Regions from separate parts of the Micromonospora sp. DT63 genome, predicted to be linked through region 2. Evidence: riboswitches for the same ligand, from Rfam matches in the RefSeq annotation. Region 2 holds a riboswitch; the other holds the start of a gene.
The links. Region 2 has a riboswitch for cyclic di-AMP ahead of ACLQ27_RS24250 (transglycosylase family protein). Riboswitches for the same ligand answer to the same signal wherever they lie in the genome.

Region 1 (7,227 bases), on a different contig from region 2:
ACCGCCCCGGCCAGTGCTGCTCCAGCAACGGCGCCCACGGCAGCCAGACGTCTCCGGTTGCCCCCATCCCGTGCAGCAGCAGCAGGACGGGCCGGCGACCGGTGCGGCCACCCGATTCATCCACCACGGCCGCAGTCTGCCACGGTTCGCGGCCGGGTACGAGAGTCGTCGATGGCGGCTGCCGGAATGCGGCCGCGGGCGCCGGCCCCTTGTGGGGGACGACGCCCGCGGCGGTCTACGTGCCTGGGTCAGGCGGAGTACCCGCGGGTGGCCATCCAGTTGGCAAGGTCGATCGTGGTGATCCAGTAGGACGGGTCGGCCGGGTTCGCCGAGTCGGCGATCCGCACGGTCCGGCCGTTGTCCTTGTACCCCACGACAGCGACGTAGTGACCGCCGCCGTAGGAGTGCCAGCCGCCGTCGGTGTCGGTGGCGTCGCCGACGACGTTGGCCACCACGCCCCGGCCGTCGGTGATGGCCTTGACCACATCGGCCTGGAGCCGGTCCATCTGGGCCGGGCTGGGCGTGCCGGCGAACATCCGGGTCCGGTACGGGGAGCCCTTCACCTCGGCGTTGAGCGCTCGGGTGGTGTCCTCGGCCGAGTTGGTGCCCATCTCGGTGGTGCCCAGCTCGGCACCGAGTTCCTCCTGGGTGCGGTCGATGCCGGTGGCGCTGAGCGCGTTGCGGGTCGCCGCGGGGCCGCAGTTGTAGTACGTGTTCTGCGCCTCGTAGTCGTAGTCGAGCACCTTGGTCGCGGGCGGCTTCGGCGGCTGCGGCTTGCGGGTCAGGTCCGGGTTGGCGCTGGCCTTGGCGGCGGGCGACGCGGCGCTGGTGGCTGGGGCGGCGGTCGTCGGCGCGGCGCTGGGGGACGCGTCGCGCGCGTCGCCGAGGGGAACGGCGGTGTCACTGCGCATCTCGGCGACAGTGGTCGCGGTGCGGTGGTTGGCCGGCGCGTCGTCGGCGCCGGTGAGCAGGGCGCCGGTGGTCGTGGCGATCACGAGGGCCGCGGCGGAGGTGGCGACGATCTGGTACCGGCGCTCGGTCGCCAGGCGACGGAGCTGACGCTGCATGGTGTGCTTCACGGGGTCCTCCACGGATCGGGGGAGAGCGGCACACCCACGGGCCGGACCGGTATCCGGGCAGGCGCCAGCGCGCGGACAGTGGTCCGCGGATGGTGAACCGCTCAGGGAAACGCCCGGCGGGACCGGGCGGGAAAGGCGATGACCCGGGGGTCAGCTCACCGTCACTGGACGGATGAGCGGGGGCACCGCTGCGCCGTGGAGGCGTGGGAACAACCGAGGGGTGGAAAGGTGCTGCACGGGTTTGGAACTCCTTCCGACACCGCCTACCGGGTTAGCTGACGGATTCGGGCGGGAAGATCGCCCTACCGCGGGCCGTGGCTCGCGGATTCACCCCAGACTTACTGATGGGTCCCCGGTTCGTTAATCACGATTGAGCGGGTCGGCGCGGCGTCGCCTGTTGCGATCGGTTACCGCACCGGACGGGACGACACTACTGGCCTGTTCGCAGCCTGCCAAGCCAGGTTCGCCTGCGTAAACCCGATTCGGTGCAGCAATTTCTGCGCGTATTGCCGATGATGTGACTCGATGGGACAACCGGTTACGGAGACGCCTACGGGCGACAACCGGACAGGCCGCCGATAACGCGCCACAATCACGGGAAATATCGAGCACAACGCGTCGGACGCCCGAATTCCGAACGACGTGACCGGGCTCACGTAACGGATCAGGCTCAACTCGCGCTAGCCGGGCGCCACCGTGCCACGGGGGCGGGACGGGACGCCCCGCTCGCCCCGGGTCGGGCGAGGGCCGGGCTGGGCCGCAGCCGCGCCGTTGCCGCGTACGCCTCCTCGGCAAGGGTGCGCGCCGACTCGGCGGCCAGTTCCGCGTCCCGCCAGGCGGCCCGCTCCGCCGTGGCGGCGGCCTGGTAGTCGGCCAGTCTCGCGTCCCGGATCGCCCGGCTGAGCAGCACCTCCTGCTCGGCCGGGTGCCGCCGGGAATCCCAGCCGCGCCGGTGGGCGAACACGTCACTGAGCTGCGCCATGGTCAGATCGCCCCGCCAGTACGCCGCCATCGCCGCACGGTGCAGGTAGCGCTCCCGGCAGGCGTACTCGGCGGGTGTCCGCGGGGTGCGCGGAGTGGGCAGCGCGCCAGAGCCGACGAAGCGGCGGGCGGCGGTGTCCGCCTCGTCGTACCTCAGCCAGGCCCGCTCCACGTGTTCCTGAGCGGTGAGCCAGGCATCGCGTCGCCGCCGTGCCGTCCTGGCGGCGCCGGTCGCGGCGACGGCCACCTCCTCGGCGTACCGGCGCAGGTCGTCGGCTTCGGCCGCGGCCATTTCGCGGGCGGTCGGCGCGGCCGGGACCGGGTCGTCCGCGGGGCGGTCCCCCAGGCGGGCGACCAGCACGGCGAGTACGCCCAGTGCCAGCAGGAACAGGGTCGACCAGATGGCGGCGGCCTGCGGCACCTCGGTCACGAACTGGTAGAAGACGGCAGTCTCCACGGTCGGCTCCTCGGGGAGAGCAAAGCGGGGGAGCCCCGGCGACGTGGCCACGGCGGGCCACGGATCGGCGGGGTCGGAGCAGGCGGATCGACAGGGCGCGACGACGGGACGCGTGTCCCGGTGACTCAGCGCCGGGGCGGACCCCGGGGAGCCCAGGGCCGCGAAGCGTCGACGAGAGGCAGCCGGTCGGACCCGGCCGCGGACACCGGCTGCACGCCGGTCGCGATGGTGCCCTGGTCGACGGGCGGTGCCGCTTGCGCGTCGAACGATCCGGCCGGGACGAACTCCTCGGCGGCACTCGCACCGACCGCCGAGGCCGGGTGCACGGCAGCCTCTGGCACGGCGCTCAGGGGTGGCACGGCGCTCACCGGTGGCACGGCGGCCGAGGCCGGGCTCGCGCCGACCGCCAGGGTCGCGACCGCGGCGAGGCTGGTCAGCACCCGCGTAGCCCAGCGCGCCACCCACCACAGCGGACAGGTGAGCGCGACCGGAAGCACGTCCCCAACGCTACTGCCGGGCCGGCCCTGACGCACCGACCACGGGCGTGTCGGCGCACGCCGCGCCGACCCTGCTGACCAGGGTGGACGGTGTCAGCGCGAGTCGACGTACGGTGATCGGCTGTCGGTCTGGTCGGTCCCGCCGGGCCCGGCCTGAGTCCCGACAGCATCGGGGCGGTGGGCGTCGTCCCCGGCAGCCGGGGTGACGGCCGTGCGTTGTCCGGGCACGCGCGGGCGGGCCGTACGACGCGGCGCGAGTCGGCGCATCATCGGCGTCTCGACGAAGCGGTGCAGCAACCCGGCGAGGACCAGGTTCGCGAGCAGGAAGCCCAGCACCGCGACGGGGCCACGCCAGCCCTGGAAGCCGGTCCCCCAGTCACCGCTGAAGCGCAGCACGCTCGTCATCACCAGCACATGCACCAGGTAGAAGGCGAACGAGACCTCGCCGAGCCAGACCAGCGGCCGAGACCGCCACGGGGAACGCTTACCCCGGACGTCCGCGTCCGCGGCGGCAGTGATCACCAGCAGGTACGCCACCGCGAGCAGCGTGGTCCACAGCTCGGCGCGAATCCACTCTGCCGCTGCCACCCAGGTGGCCAGGAAGATCACGCTGGCCGCGGTCAGCCCCGGGCCCCGCCAGAGGCCACGGCGCATCAGCTCGGCCGCCAACGCGCCCATCCAGAACTCCAGCGACCGTACGGGCGGGAAGACCTGGGTGAACCACCACCGGCTCACCTCCGGCACCAACTGCTGCGCCGGCCAGAGCGCGAGGATCAGCAACGCCAGCGCGACGATCAGCGCCCAGAGCAGCTTCGGCCGGGCACGGCGCAGCAGTGGCAGCACCAGCGGCAGACACAGGTAGAAGAAGAACTCGCAGGACAGCGACCAGCTCACGGTGTTGATGCTGTAGAACCAGCCCGGCCGGGGGTCCCAGGCCTGCAACAGCAGCAGGTTCTCCAGCGCTGCCGCCGGCAGGACCGCGTCGGCGAACCACCAGGCGACCAGCAGCGCCGCCCCCCACAGCACAAGGTGGTTCGGGTAGATCTTGGCAACCCGTCGCCGCCAGAAGGTCCGCCGGGACTCGCCCTCGCGGGCCGACCAGACCAGCACGAAACCGCTCAGGATGAAGAAGAACTGCACCCCGGACAGGCCCAGGGTGAACAGCGCGTCGACCACGGCCTTGTAGTCCGGCTCCGCGATGATCCGCATGGTCCCGACGTGGAAGCCGAAGACCAGCAACGCGGCGATCCAGCGCAGCCCGGTCAGCGAGGGCAGCCGGGCCGGCGCGGGGGTGGGCCGGGCAGCCGTCGCCGCGGCGGCACTCGTCATGCCGGGATCCCGAGGCTCGGCAGGGTCACCAGCACGTGCGTGTCCTCCTCGGTGCGACATCGGACGGCGACGCCCGCGACGGCCCGGCAGGGGCCCGTACCCGGGGTACCCTACCCGGGGCACTCCCGGTGAACCGGACGCGTTCTGCCCCTGCAACGCGCAGAGGATGGGCCCGGGCCGCCCTGGTGGCGGACGGGCCGCCCGGGCGACCGCGGCGCGGACCCTGCACGGGCTGCTCAGCTCGCCGCCGCGCCGCGCGTCGCTGGCCGCGCGGGCCTGGTCCACAGTCGACGGGCGGGGTGTCCGACGCCGTACGGCCGCCCGCGACCAACGGCTGGCGCCGCCGCCTGCGACACGCCGTCCAGCGACTCTCGCCTATGCTCTCCTCATGATCGACGCGGTTGTCTTTGACGTCGGCGGAACCATTCTTGACGAGTCCCGCGAGTTCGCGAGCTGGGCGGACTGGTTCGGCGTTCCACGGCACACGCTCTCGGCGGTCCTCGGTGCCGTAATCGCCCGCGGCCTGGACTGGCAGGAGACGTTCCGGGCCTTCCGGCCCGATTTCGACCTCGCGGTCGAGCTGGAACGCCGAGCCGCCGCCGGCAAACCGGAGTGGTTCGGCAAAGAGGACCTCTACGCCGATGCGCGTGGGTGCCTCGCCGCACTCAAGGAGCAGGGCTTGTTCGTGGGGCTGGCCGGCAACCAACCAGCCCACGCCGAAGCGCTCCTGCACGCCCTCGACCTTCCCGTGGACATGATCGGCACATCGACCGGTTGGGGCGTGGCGAAACCGTCACCGGCCTTCTTCGAACGCGTCATCCACGCCGCCGGCGGCGACCCGTCGTCGATCCTCTACGTCGGCGACCGGCCCGACAACGACGTACGCCCGGCTGCGGAGGCGGGCATGAAGACCTGCCTGATCCGACGCGGCCCCTGGGGGCACATCCTCGACCTGCCAGCCGTCGCCGAGCGGTGCCTGTTCCGCATCGACTCGCTGGACGCCCTTCCGGCTCTGGTGGCGAAGCACAACGCGAGCCACGCAACCCCCTCCTCCGGCGACCGCGGCCGCGCGGGCGGCAGCAGGTTGTAGCTAGCACGGGTGTACGAAAGTGCTGCTAGGGTGGCCGCATGACGCAGGCCGCCTACCAGCCGTCGATGCTCGATCTGACCGACGCGGAGCCGACCCTGGGGCCACTGCCCGGCCAGCTCCGGCGGCATCACCTGAGTCGGGGCGCCTGGGTCGACCATCTCCCCGGCTGGGTGCACGGTTCCGACGCGGTCCTCGACACCCTGCTCACCGAGGTGCCATGGCGGGCCGAGCGACGCACCATGTACGACAGCGAGGTCGACGTGCCCCGCCTGCTCTGCTGGTACGGCGGCGACCGGCAACTGCCGCACCCCGTGCTCACCACGGCACGAGCCGAGCTGACCCGGCACTACGCCCCCGAGTTGGGTGAGCCGTTCGTCACCGCCGGCATGTGCCTCTACCGCTCCGGCCGGGACAGCGTCGCCTGGCACGGTGACACCATCGGCCGTTCCGCGCACAGCGACACCATTGTCGCGATCGTCTCGTTCGGGTCACCCCGGCCGCTGCTGCTGCGCCCGCGCGGAGGTGGTGGCGACAGCCTGCGTTTCCCGGTGGGCCACGGCGACCTCATCGTCATGGGCGGCTCCTGCCAACGCACCTGGGAACACGCCATTCCCAAGACCACCCGCCCGGTAGGCCCGAGGGTAAGCGTCCAGTTCCGCCCGTTCAACGTCGCCTAACCCCCACCCCCACCCCACCCGGTTGAGCGCAGGTGGGTGGGGTGGGGGTGGGGTTAGTACTCCAACGTCACTTGATCTGCCGGCTGGCTTACTCGGCTAGCTCATGAAGAAGATCATGGCCGCGAGGCTTGCCCCCATGGCCAGGTGCTCCCAACGGAGCAGGTCCGTGATCGGTCGATTGCGCAGCCGGACGAGTGCGGCCGCCATCCAGCAGAGGTGAGCCGCCGTGGCGGCGCGTAGCAACACGAGCGCCGCGTCATGGCCGGTGACGATGCCGTGGTCCATCCGGGGCCCGGCGGCCATGTGGTGGATAGCCATCGACCCGCCGTGTTGATGCATCAGCACGGCGAGCGCCATGAGCACGGCCCCGGCCGTACGGTGCCACTCCACCTCCGGGCCGCGCTCGGTCGGACGGCTGGTGACGAGTGCCACCGCGAAGGCGAGGAGCAGCAGCGCGCCCGCGTACTGCACAACCGGTGCGGCGTCGAGGGTCACCGCGACCATGACAGCCACCATCGCACCCGCGAGCATCCGGGCCCTGCGGGACGCGCCCGCCCGCGGCACGACGCAGCAGCAGGCCGATACCGCGGCCGACCCCAGCATGATCATCTCGAGCGTCAGGACGTCACCGCCGGCGTAACGCCGGGGCGTGACCATTGGGCGGTGGGGCGGCCGTTGAGCCGCCACGGGTGACCACTGACCCGCGGCCAACCTTGGGGTGAGTTTTCCCAGTTCTCTTGCCGGCCGTACACCGTGAGGTCCAAGGCGTGGTAGCTGGTCGTCAACGCCTCCACGCCCCGCCCGGTGGTCCAGTAGGTTTCGTAGACCTGGTCGCCGTCGCGCAGGTAGCAGGCAATGAACCCGAATTCGCGACCGTCGGCCAGAGCCGGGTCGGAGTCTTTCGCCGAATACCAGGGGAACGGGTAGCCCATGAACTCCGCGAACGGGGCACTTTCGTCGTAGGGGCCCTGGCAGAACACGGCGTAGGTGACGTCCCGGGCATGCAGGTAGTCCAGCGTCTGCATGTGACAGGTCGAGAAGGTGCACCCCTCACACTGATCCCCGTGCGGTTTGCCGTCGTGCCACATGTGGAAGTAGGCGATGAGCATCCGGCGGC
Region 2 (7,227 bases):
CTCAGGACGGCGGCTCAGGGCGACGGGCCGTGGGCGACGGGCCGTGGGCTACGGGTCAGGGCGACGGAGCAGACGCGGCCTCTGCTCTGGGCGGCCATGACTCCGACGAGCGGCATTCCTGTGCGTCATATTTATGACTCACAGGAATACCGCTCTTCCGCATCATGTCGACCGGCCGCCGTGACGAGCCGCGCGGCGTCGCGCGCGGCGCCTCACGAGCCGGGCGGAGCGGGGCCGCGCAGGTCGCGTGCCTCGCCCCCGGAGCGGAGCGAGGCGGGGCCGCGCGCGTCGCCCCCGGAGCGGGAGGCGGCGGGGCCGCGGGGGCCGCCTCGGAACGGGACGCGGCGGGGTGCGGCGGGGCGTGCGGTGCGGGGGCGATGTCGCGTCGGCTGGCACGACGGTCGCGGGGCCGGGCAGGTCCGGCATCGACGGGTCGGGGCATCCGTCATCGGCGGTCGTCGACCGATAACTCCTGGAGCCGCTGCCGGCGACACCCGTATCGTGGCGCGGTGCTGATCAGACGTGAAACCCCCACCGACGTCGACGCCATCCGCGCGGTGCATGCCGCCGCCTTCGCCAAGACCACGAACGACACACCCCAAGTGGACGCGACGCCAGTCGAGGCACCGAAGGTCGACGCATCGAAGGTCGACACACCGCCGGTCGACACACCGCCGGTCGAGGCGACGCTTGTCGACGCGCTGCGGACCGACGAGGGCTGGCTGCCCGCGTACTCCCTGGTGGCGGTCGATTCGGACGGCCTGGTGGTGGGGCACGTGGTGGCCACCCGCGGGCGGGTGGCCGGTGAGCCGGTCGCGTTGGGCCTGGGGCCGCTCGGCGTGCTTCCCGCGTGGCAGCGTCGCGGCGTCGGCACGGCGTTGATGCACGCGGTGCTCGGCGCGGCCGACGCCCGAGACGAACCGCTCGTGGTGCTGCTCGGGCATCCCGGCTACTACCCACGGTTCGGCTTCCGGCCGGCCGTCGAGCTGGGCGTCACACCGCCACAGCCGTGGGGTCCGCAGTACTTCATGGCTCGGCCGCTGACCGCCTGGCGCGAGACCATCCGGGGCGAGTTCCGCTACGCCAGCCCCTTCGACGACCTGTGAACCCACCGCGCATCCGCCGCCGGCGAGCCGCCGACCTCGACGGCTGCGTCGCGGCGCTCGCCGACGTCCACCGGGTCGACAGCTATCCGCTGAACTGGCCGGCCGACCCGCACCGCTGGCTGCGCGAGCCGCACCCGGCGCGCGCCTGGGTCGCCGTCGACGCCGCTGGAACGATCGTCGGACACGTCGCGGTGCACCGCCTGCCCGACCCGGCGGACGAGCCGCACCCCGAGCCGGCGGCCGAGGTGGCCCGCCTGTTCGTGGCGCCGGCCGCCCGCGGGCTGGCGCTGGGCAGCGCTCTGCTGGCCCGGGCCCGGCGCTGGGCGGACGCGCGCGGGGTGCGTCTGGTGCTCGACGTGGTCGCCGACGGCGCCGCGGCCGTCGCCCTCTACGAGCGCACCGGCTGGCGGTGCACGGGCACGAGCACGGCATCGTGGGCCGCCCCGGACGGCAGCCCGGTGTCGTTGCGGCGTTACACGGTGGGCTCCGACGCCGGCCCGGCCAGCGCCGCCAGGCGGCGGGCGAGCCGGGCGGCGGCCTCGCGCAGTTCGACGGGCTCCAGCACCTCCACCTCGTAACTCAGGCGGGCGATGTGCGCGGCGAGCCAGTCCAGGCTGTCGCCGCCGACGACGAGCACGCACCACCCGTCGCGGTCGGCCTCCACGCGCCCCACCTGCGGCGGCACCACCTCCCGCACGCGTTCGGGCGGAGCGTGCACCCGCACCCGGGCGAGATGCCGGTAGGGCGCGTCGGTCACCGACCGCTGCACGAAGGCGATCGGATCCGGATGTTCGCGCGCCGCAAAGCGCCAGGTCGTCGCCACAGTGGCCCGCATCCGGTCCAGGCGGAACGTCCGCCAGTCGTCACGATCGACGTCCCAGGCCATCAGATACCAACGACGGCCGGTGGTGACCATCCGGACCGGCTCGACCGTCCGCTCCCGTTCACCGCCGTCGCGGCCGGCGTAGCGGAACCGCACCCGCACGGCGTCCCGACAGGCCCGGGCGAGGGTCACCAGCAGCTCCGCGTCGATCTCGACCACCGGGCCGATGAGCGTCTCCGTCCAGCCGTGCACCGCCCGCACCTCGGCGCGCAGCCGCGCCGGCATCACCTGGTCCAGTTTCGTGAGTGCCCGCAGGGCCGCCTCGCCCGCCCCGGCGACAGTGCCTCCCGACGCCAGTCGCAGGGAGACCGCCGTGGCGATCGCCTCCTCGTCGTCCAGGAGCAGCGGCGGCAGCCGGGTGCCCGCGCCGAGCCGGTAGCCGCCGCCGACGCCAAACGAAGCCTGGACGGGATACCCGAGGGCGCGCAGGCGTTGCACGTCGCGGCGCACACAGCGGTCGGTGACACCCAGCTCGGCGGCGAGCTCGGTGGCCGTCCACGACGGCCGCCGCTGCAACAGGGCCAGCGTCCGCAGCACCCGCTCCGTCGTCGCCTCCACAGTCACCCGCCGATCGTTGCACGAATAGCGGAACGACCCTGTCCGCCATCAGCGAGAGGGTGGCAGCATGACCAGCCAGACCAGGAAAGAGGGAGCTGTCATGGCCCGCGAGGTGCAGATAACGTTCGACGCCGCCGACCCGGCCAGCCTGGCGGCGTTCTGGGCCGCGGCCCTCGACTACGAGTTGCAGGGACCGCCCGGCGACTTCGACTCGTGGGACGCCGCACTGGACGCGATGGGTGTGCCGCCGGAGCGACGCAACGACGCGTCGGCGGTGGTCGATCCCAAGGGCGCGGGGCCGCGCCTGTTCTTCCAGCGCGTGCCGGAGGGCAAGCAGGCCAAGAATCGCGTACACCTCGATGTGCGGGCCGCCCCCGGGCTCACGGGTGACGAGCGGATGGCGGCCCTGGAGGCGGAGGCCGAACGGCTCGTCGCCCGCGGCGCCACCCGCCTCGAACGGCACGAACCCGCTCCCCCGCTCGGCGCCGGTCACCTCGTGCTCGCCGACCCCGAGGGCAACGAGTTCTGCCTCGACTGATCGCGCGTTCCCCCAGCTCACCGCCGCGATCACCGGACGTCGTGCGAACATGTGTACGTGTCGAGCGGCGCCCACATCCTGCACGCCGACCTGGACGCCTTCTACGCGTCGGTCGAGCAGCGCGACGACCCGCGCCTGCGAGGGCGGCCGGTGATCGTCGGCGGTGGTGTGGTGCTCGCCGCCAGCTACGAGGCGAAGGCGCGGGGCGTCCGCAGCGCGATGGGTGGCCAGCAGGCCCGCAGGCTGTGCCCGGACGCGATAGTGGTGCCGCCCCGGATGGCGGCGTACACGCAGGCCAGCCGGGCGGTGTTCGAGATCTTCCGGCAGACCACCCCGCTGGTCGAAGGGCTCTCCATCGACGAGGCGTTCCTGGACGTGGGCGGTCTGCGGCGGCTCGTCGGCGCACCGGCCGACATCGCCGAGCGGCTGCGCCGGGAGGTCCGCGACCGGGTCCACCTGCCGATCACGGTGGGCGTGGCCCGGACGAAGTTCCTGGCGAAGGTGGCCAGCGGGGTGGCGAAACCGGACGGGCTGCTGGTCGTCGCGCCCGACGCCGAGGTGGAGTTCCTGCACCCGCTGCCGGTGGAACGGCTGTGGGGCGTCGGCCCGGTCACGGCGGCGAAACTGCGGGAGCGCCGGATCCGTACCGTCGGGGAGGTGGCCCGGCTCGGCGAGGCCGCGCTGGTGTCCCTGCTCGGGGCGGGCGCCGGCCGGCACCTGCACGCCCTGGCCCACAACCGGGACCCCCGGTCGGTGCAGGTGGGCCGCCGCCGGGGCTCGATGGGCGCGCAGCACGCGTTGAGTCGTACGCCGCACGCCCCCGCCGAGCTGGACGCCATCCTGGCGGGCCTGGTCGACCGGGTCAGCCGGCGGATGCGGGCGGCCGGGCGGTCCGGGCGCACGGTGGTGCTGCGGCTGCGCTTCGGCGACTACACCCGGGCCACCCGCTCGCACACCGTCGGCAAGGCGACCGCGGACACCACGGCGCTGCTGGGCGCCGCGCGGGCGTTGCTGCGGGCCGCGCTGCCGGAGATCGAGCGCCGCGGAGCCACCCTGATCGGCGTCTCGGTCGGCAACCTCGACGACAACCCGGTGCAGCCGGAGCTGCCCTTCGACGTCGACACCGGGGCCGACCTGGACGCCGCGGTGGACGCGGTACGCGACCGGTTCGGCTCGGCGGCACTCACCCGGGCGGTGCTCCTCGGCCGGGACCCGGGTGTCGAGATGCCGCTAGTGCCGGACTGAGCCCCGTGTGGGGGGCCGGCCAGCTGCGACCGGAGACACATCACAGCAGGTCGACGGTTTAGCCGGCGGCTCACGGGTGACCCTTGGGGGGGAACAGCCTGACGAGGGGGGCCACCATGTCCGACGACACCAGCAACCGACCGAGCCGGCACGCCGAACGCCCGCACGACGTGACCGACCCCCTGCTCTGGCAGTTGGCGGTCGACGTGCTGAGTGCCCACGAGCCCGACGAGGAGGGCCACTGCCGCAACCTCCAGTGCGCCGGCCAGTCCTGGCCGTGCTCGGCCCGCGCGGGTGCCGAGCAGTCGCTCCGGCTGGCCCGCAGGACTCCCGGCGCGGTCGAAATGACCATCGGCGGTGACGACGCCGGCACGGGCTGGCCCGGCGAGGCCGCGGCACCCGCCGGCCGGTGGGACCGCAGCGCCAACGCGGTGGCGTCGCGCCGGGAGTCGAGGGCCTCCGCCCCCGCGGCGTAGCCGCGACGACACCCGTTGCTCAGAGGCGATCAGCGCCCGACGAACGACCGAACGCTCGGCCGGTGACCCGGCCGAGCGTTCGTGTGTCGTACGTCAGAGGGCGAGCCGCTGACCCGGGAAGATCAGGCCGGCGTCGGCGCCGATCAGCTGCCGGTTGCGCTCGTACAGGGCCTCCCAGCCGCCCGCCTGGTGGTGGCTGTCGGCGATCTCCGACAGGGTGTCCCCCGGCTTGACGACGTACGTGTCGCCGCCGGCCGCGGGGGCGGTGCGCTCGTGGTTGCGGGTCGCCGGCCGGTCGCCGCGCGACGACCGCTCCTTCGGCGCGGTGGACCGGTCCTTCGGCGCGGTGGACCGGTCCTTCGGCGCGGTGGACCGGTCCTTCCCGGCGGTGGACTTCGAGGACTTCGCGGCGGAGCCCGACGAGCCACCCTTGCGGCCACAGGTCGGCCACGCGCCGATGCCCTGCCCGTCGAGCACCTTCTCGGCGATGGCGATCTGCTCGCCGCGGCTGGCCAGGTCGGCGCGGGCGGCGTACTTCTTGCCGCCGTAGCCGGCCCAGGTGCCCTGGGAGAACTGCAGGCCGCCGTAGTAGCCGTTACCGGTGTTGATCTTCCAGTTGCCGCCGGACTCGCACTGGGCGATCGCGTCCCAGTTGACACCGGCCTGGGCCGGGGCCGCGGGCCCGAAGAGGGCGACGGCGCCGGTGACCGCGCCGACGGCCAGGGTGCCGACGGCGACGCGGCGGGTGGTGACCCGTCGATGACGGGGCGTGTAGACAGACGTCATGTGTGGTTCCTCCACGCCGGCGAGGTGAGCTGTCGGGTTCGGGCCGAGGAGCCCGGCCGCACGGTGGCGGCTTCACCCCGAGGTGACATGCACCGAGGAACGTGGGTCCCCCGCTCCTGCCCGGGGTTCTGGTATCCGACGACCGGGGGCAGGATTTGGCGTTGCCGGTCGTGGTGTCCACGGTGGTGGACTCGACCGACGGTAGGCACGGTCGGTGACCCTCGCCCAACGCTTGTGAACTTGTTCACCGGTGCACGCGGGGCGCCTCTGCCAGCGGTTGCGGACGACGCGCGGCTGTGCACCGACCATGATGGACCGATTCCGATCAGGCCCGGATGTCACCGTCCGTACGCAGCCCGGAGGTGATGCGACGGAGCAGTTCGACGTGTCCGGGCGACGCGGAGGACCGGGTGTCGTGACCGAGAGCGGAGTAGACCACCCCGGCTGGGACCGAGGGCGCGCGCCCACACCGGTGGGCGGGTGGCGCCGCCCTCCTCGTGCGCGCTCCTTGCGAATTGACGTTCGGGCAGGAAACCGTAGATCGGCGGCCGCGATGCTCGAAGACGCACCGGGTCGATCCCGGTAACCTTCCCAGGAGGAGAGCATGTCGATCCACCGGAGCCGCATCGGCCGCCGCAGCGCCGCCGCCACCCTCGTGACCGTCCTGGCCAGCGCCGGCCTGACCCTGCTCGCACCGACCGCCGCACAGGCGTCCAGCCCCTGCACCAGCCTGACCTTCTACCGGGTCGGCGGCTATCCGGGCGGCGCGGACATGCACGTGCCGACCATCGGTTGGCAGACCGGGAACAAGCAGTGTTATCTCACCTACGGCCACTCGAACTCGGCCGTGCTGGTGCTTCAGGAGGCGCTGAACAACTGCTACTCGCAGTCGCTCTCCCTCGACGGCAACTACGGCTCGAAGACCCGCGAGGCCGTCCGGTACGCCCAGCACCGCATCAACCAGGACATCGTGTACGCGAACATCGCCGAGGACGGCGAGTACGGCCCGCAGACCCGGGCGTACATGGGCTTCGCGATCTTCGGGGTCAACGGCGGGGCGGTCATCCCGAACGTCTGCTACTACCCGGGCTGAGCCGCCTGACGGCGCCGGTCGGAGTCCCCCGTGGGATTCCGGCCGGCGCCGTCGTGCACCCCCCTGCCCGGTTCGGTCCGCGGTTCAGCAGACGCGGACCGCCTCGATCCGCTGGTTCCAGCTCCCCCCGATCGCGGCCGTGTCGTACGCCAGGTTCGCCCGGTAGCCGTAGGCGTGCTGGTAGCCGAGCAGGCCGGTGGCGTTGGCGTTGTCCCAGAAGGTGGAGACGGTGCCCGACGGCCGGTTGTTGATGATCGACTGGGTCCGGTTGCGGAAGTACGAGGGCAGCGGAACGTCGTTGCAGCCGTTGTACGGGCCGTCGAGCAGGAAGATGTCCCCACTGAAGTTGGTCCCGGCGTACAGGCAGAGCAGACCCGAGGGGCAGGCGTAGTTGGCCTGGGCCGGGCTCGGGGCGACGGCGAGCGTGGCGCCCACGGCAACCACGCCGAGCAGGGCGGACGTGAACCTTCGCAGAGCACTTCGCACGATGGTGACCTCCGGTGTCGTCACGACCGGACGGGCCGTGAGTCGAATTGCCGACA

Region 1: linked by a shared signal. The riboswitch ahead of ACLQ27_RS22095 (C39 family peptidase) and the one ahead of ACLQ27_RS24250 (transglycosylase family protein) in region 2 are both predicted to bind cyclic di-AMP.

What each region holds. Positions count from the first base shown of each region.
Region 1 covers NZ_JBNCKQ010000006.1:114,341-121,567, reverse strand. Annotated here, with positions in the region: gene ACLQ27_RS22100 (alpha/beta fold hydrolase) at 1-127, opposite strand, end outside; gene ACLQ27_RS22095 (C39 family peptidase) at 249-1,091, opposite strand; cyclic di-AMP (ydaO/yuaA leader) riboswitch at 1,325-1,466, opposite strand; gene ACLQ27_RS22090 (hypothetical protein) at 1,750-2,517, opposite strand; gene ACLQ27_RS22085 (hypothetical protein) at 2,643-3,014, opposite strand; gene ACLQ27_RS22080 (acyltransferase family protein) at 3,108-4,343, opposite strand; gene ACLQ27_RS22075 (HAD family hydrolase) at 4,732-5,433, shown strand; gene ACLQ27_RS22070 (alpha-ketoglutarate-dependent dioxygenase AlkB) at 5,472-6,110, shown strand; gene ACLQ27_RS22065 (hypothetical protein) at 6,207-6,614, opposite strand; gene ACLQ27_RS22060 (DUF899 family protein) at 6,728-7,227, opposite strand, start outside.
Region 2 covers NZ_JBNCKQ010000007.1:49,431-56,657, forward strand. Annotated here, with positions in the region: gene ACLQ27_RS24220 (GNAT family N-acetyltransferase) at 510-1,106, shown strand; gene ACLQ27_RS24225 (GNAT family N-acetyltransferase) at 1,103-1,684, shown strand; gene ACLQ27_RS24230 (helix-turn-helix transcriptional regulator) at 1,579-2,553, opposite strand; gene ACLQ27_RS24235 (VOC family protein) at 2,648-3,085, shown strand; gene dinB (DNA polymerase IV) at 3,143-4,330, shown strand; gene ACLQ27_RS24245 (hypothetical protein) at 4,447-4,806, shown strand; gene ACLQ27_RS24250 (transglycosylase family protein) at 4,900-5,592, opposite strand; cyclic di-AMP (ydaO/yuaA leader) riboswitch at 5,592-5,736, opposite strand; gene ACLQ27_RS24255 (peptidoglycan-binding domain-containing protein) at 6,197-6,685, shown strand; gene ACLQ27_RS24260 (peptidase inhibitor family I36 protein) at 6,770-7,171, opposite strand.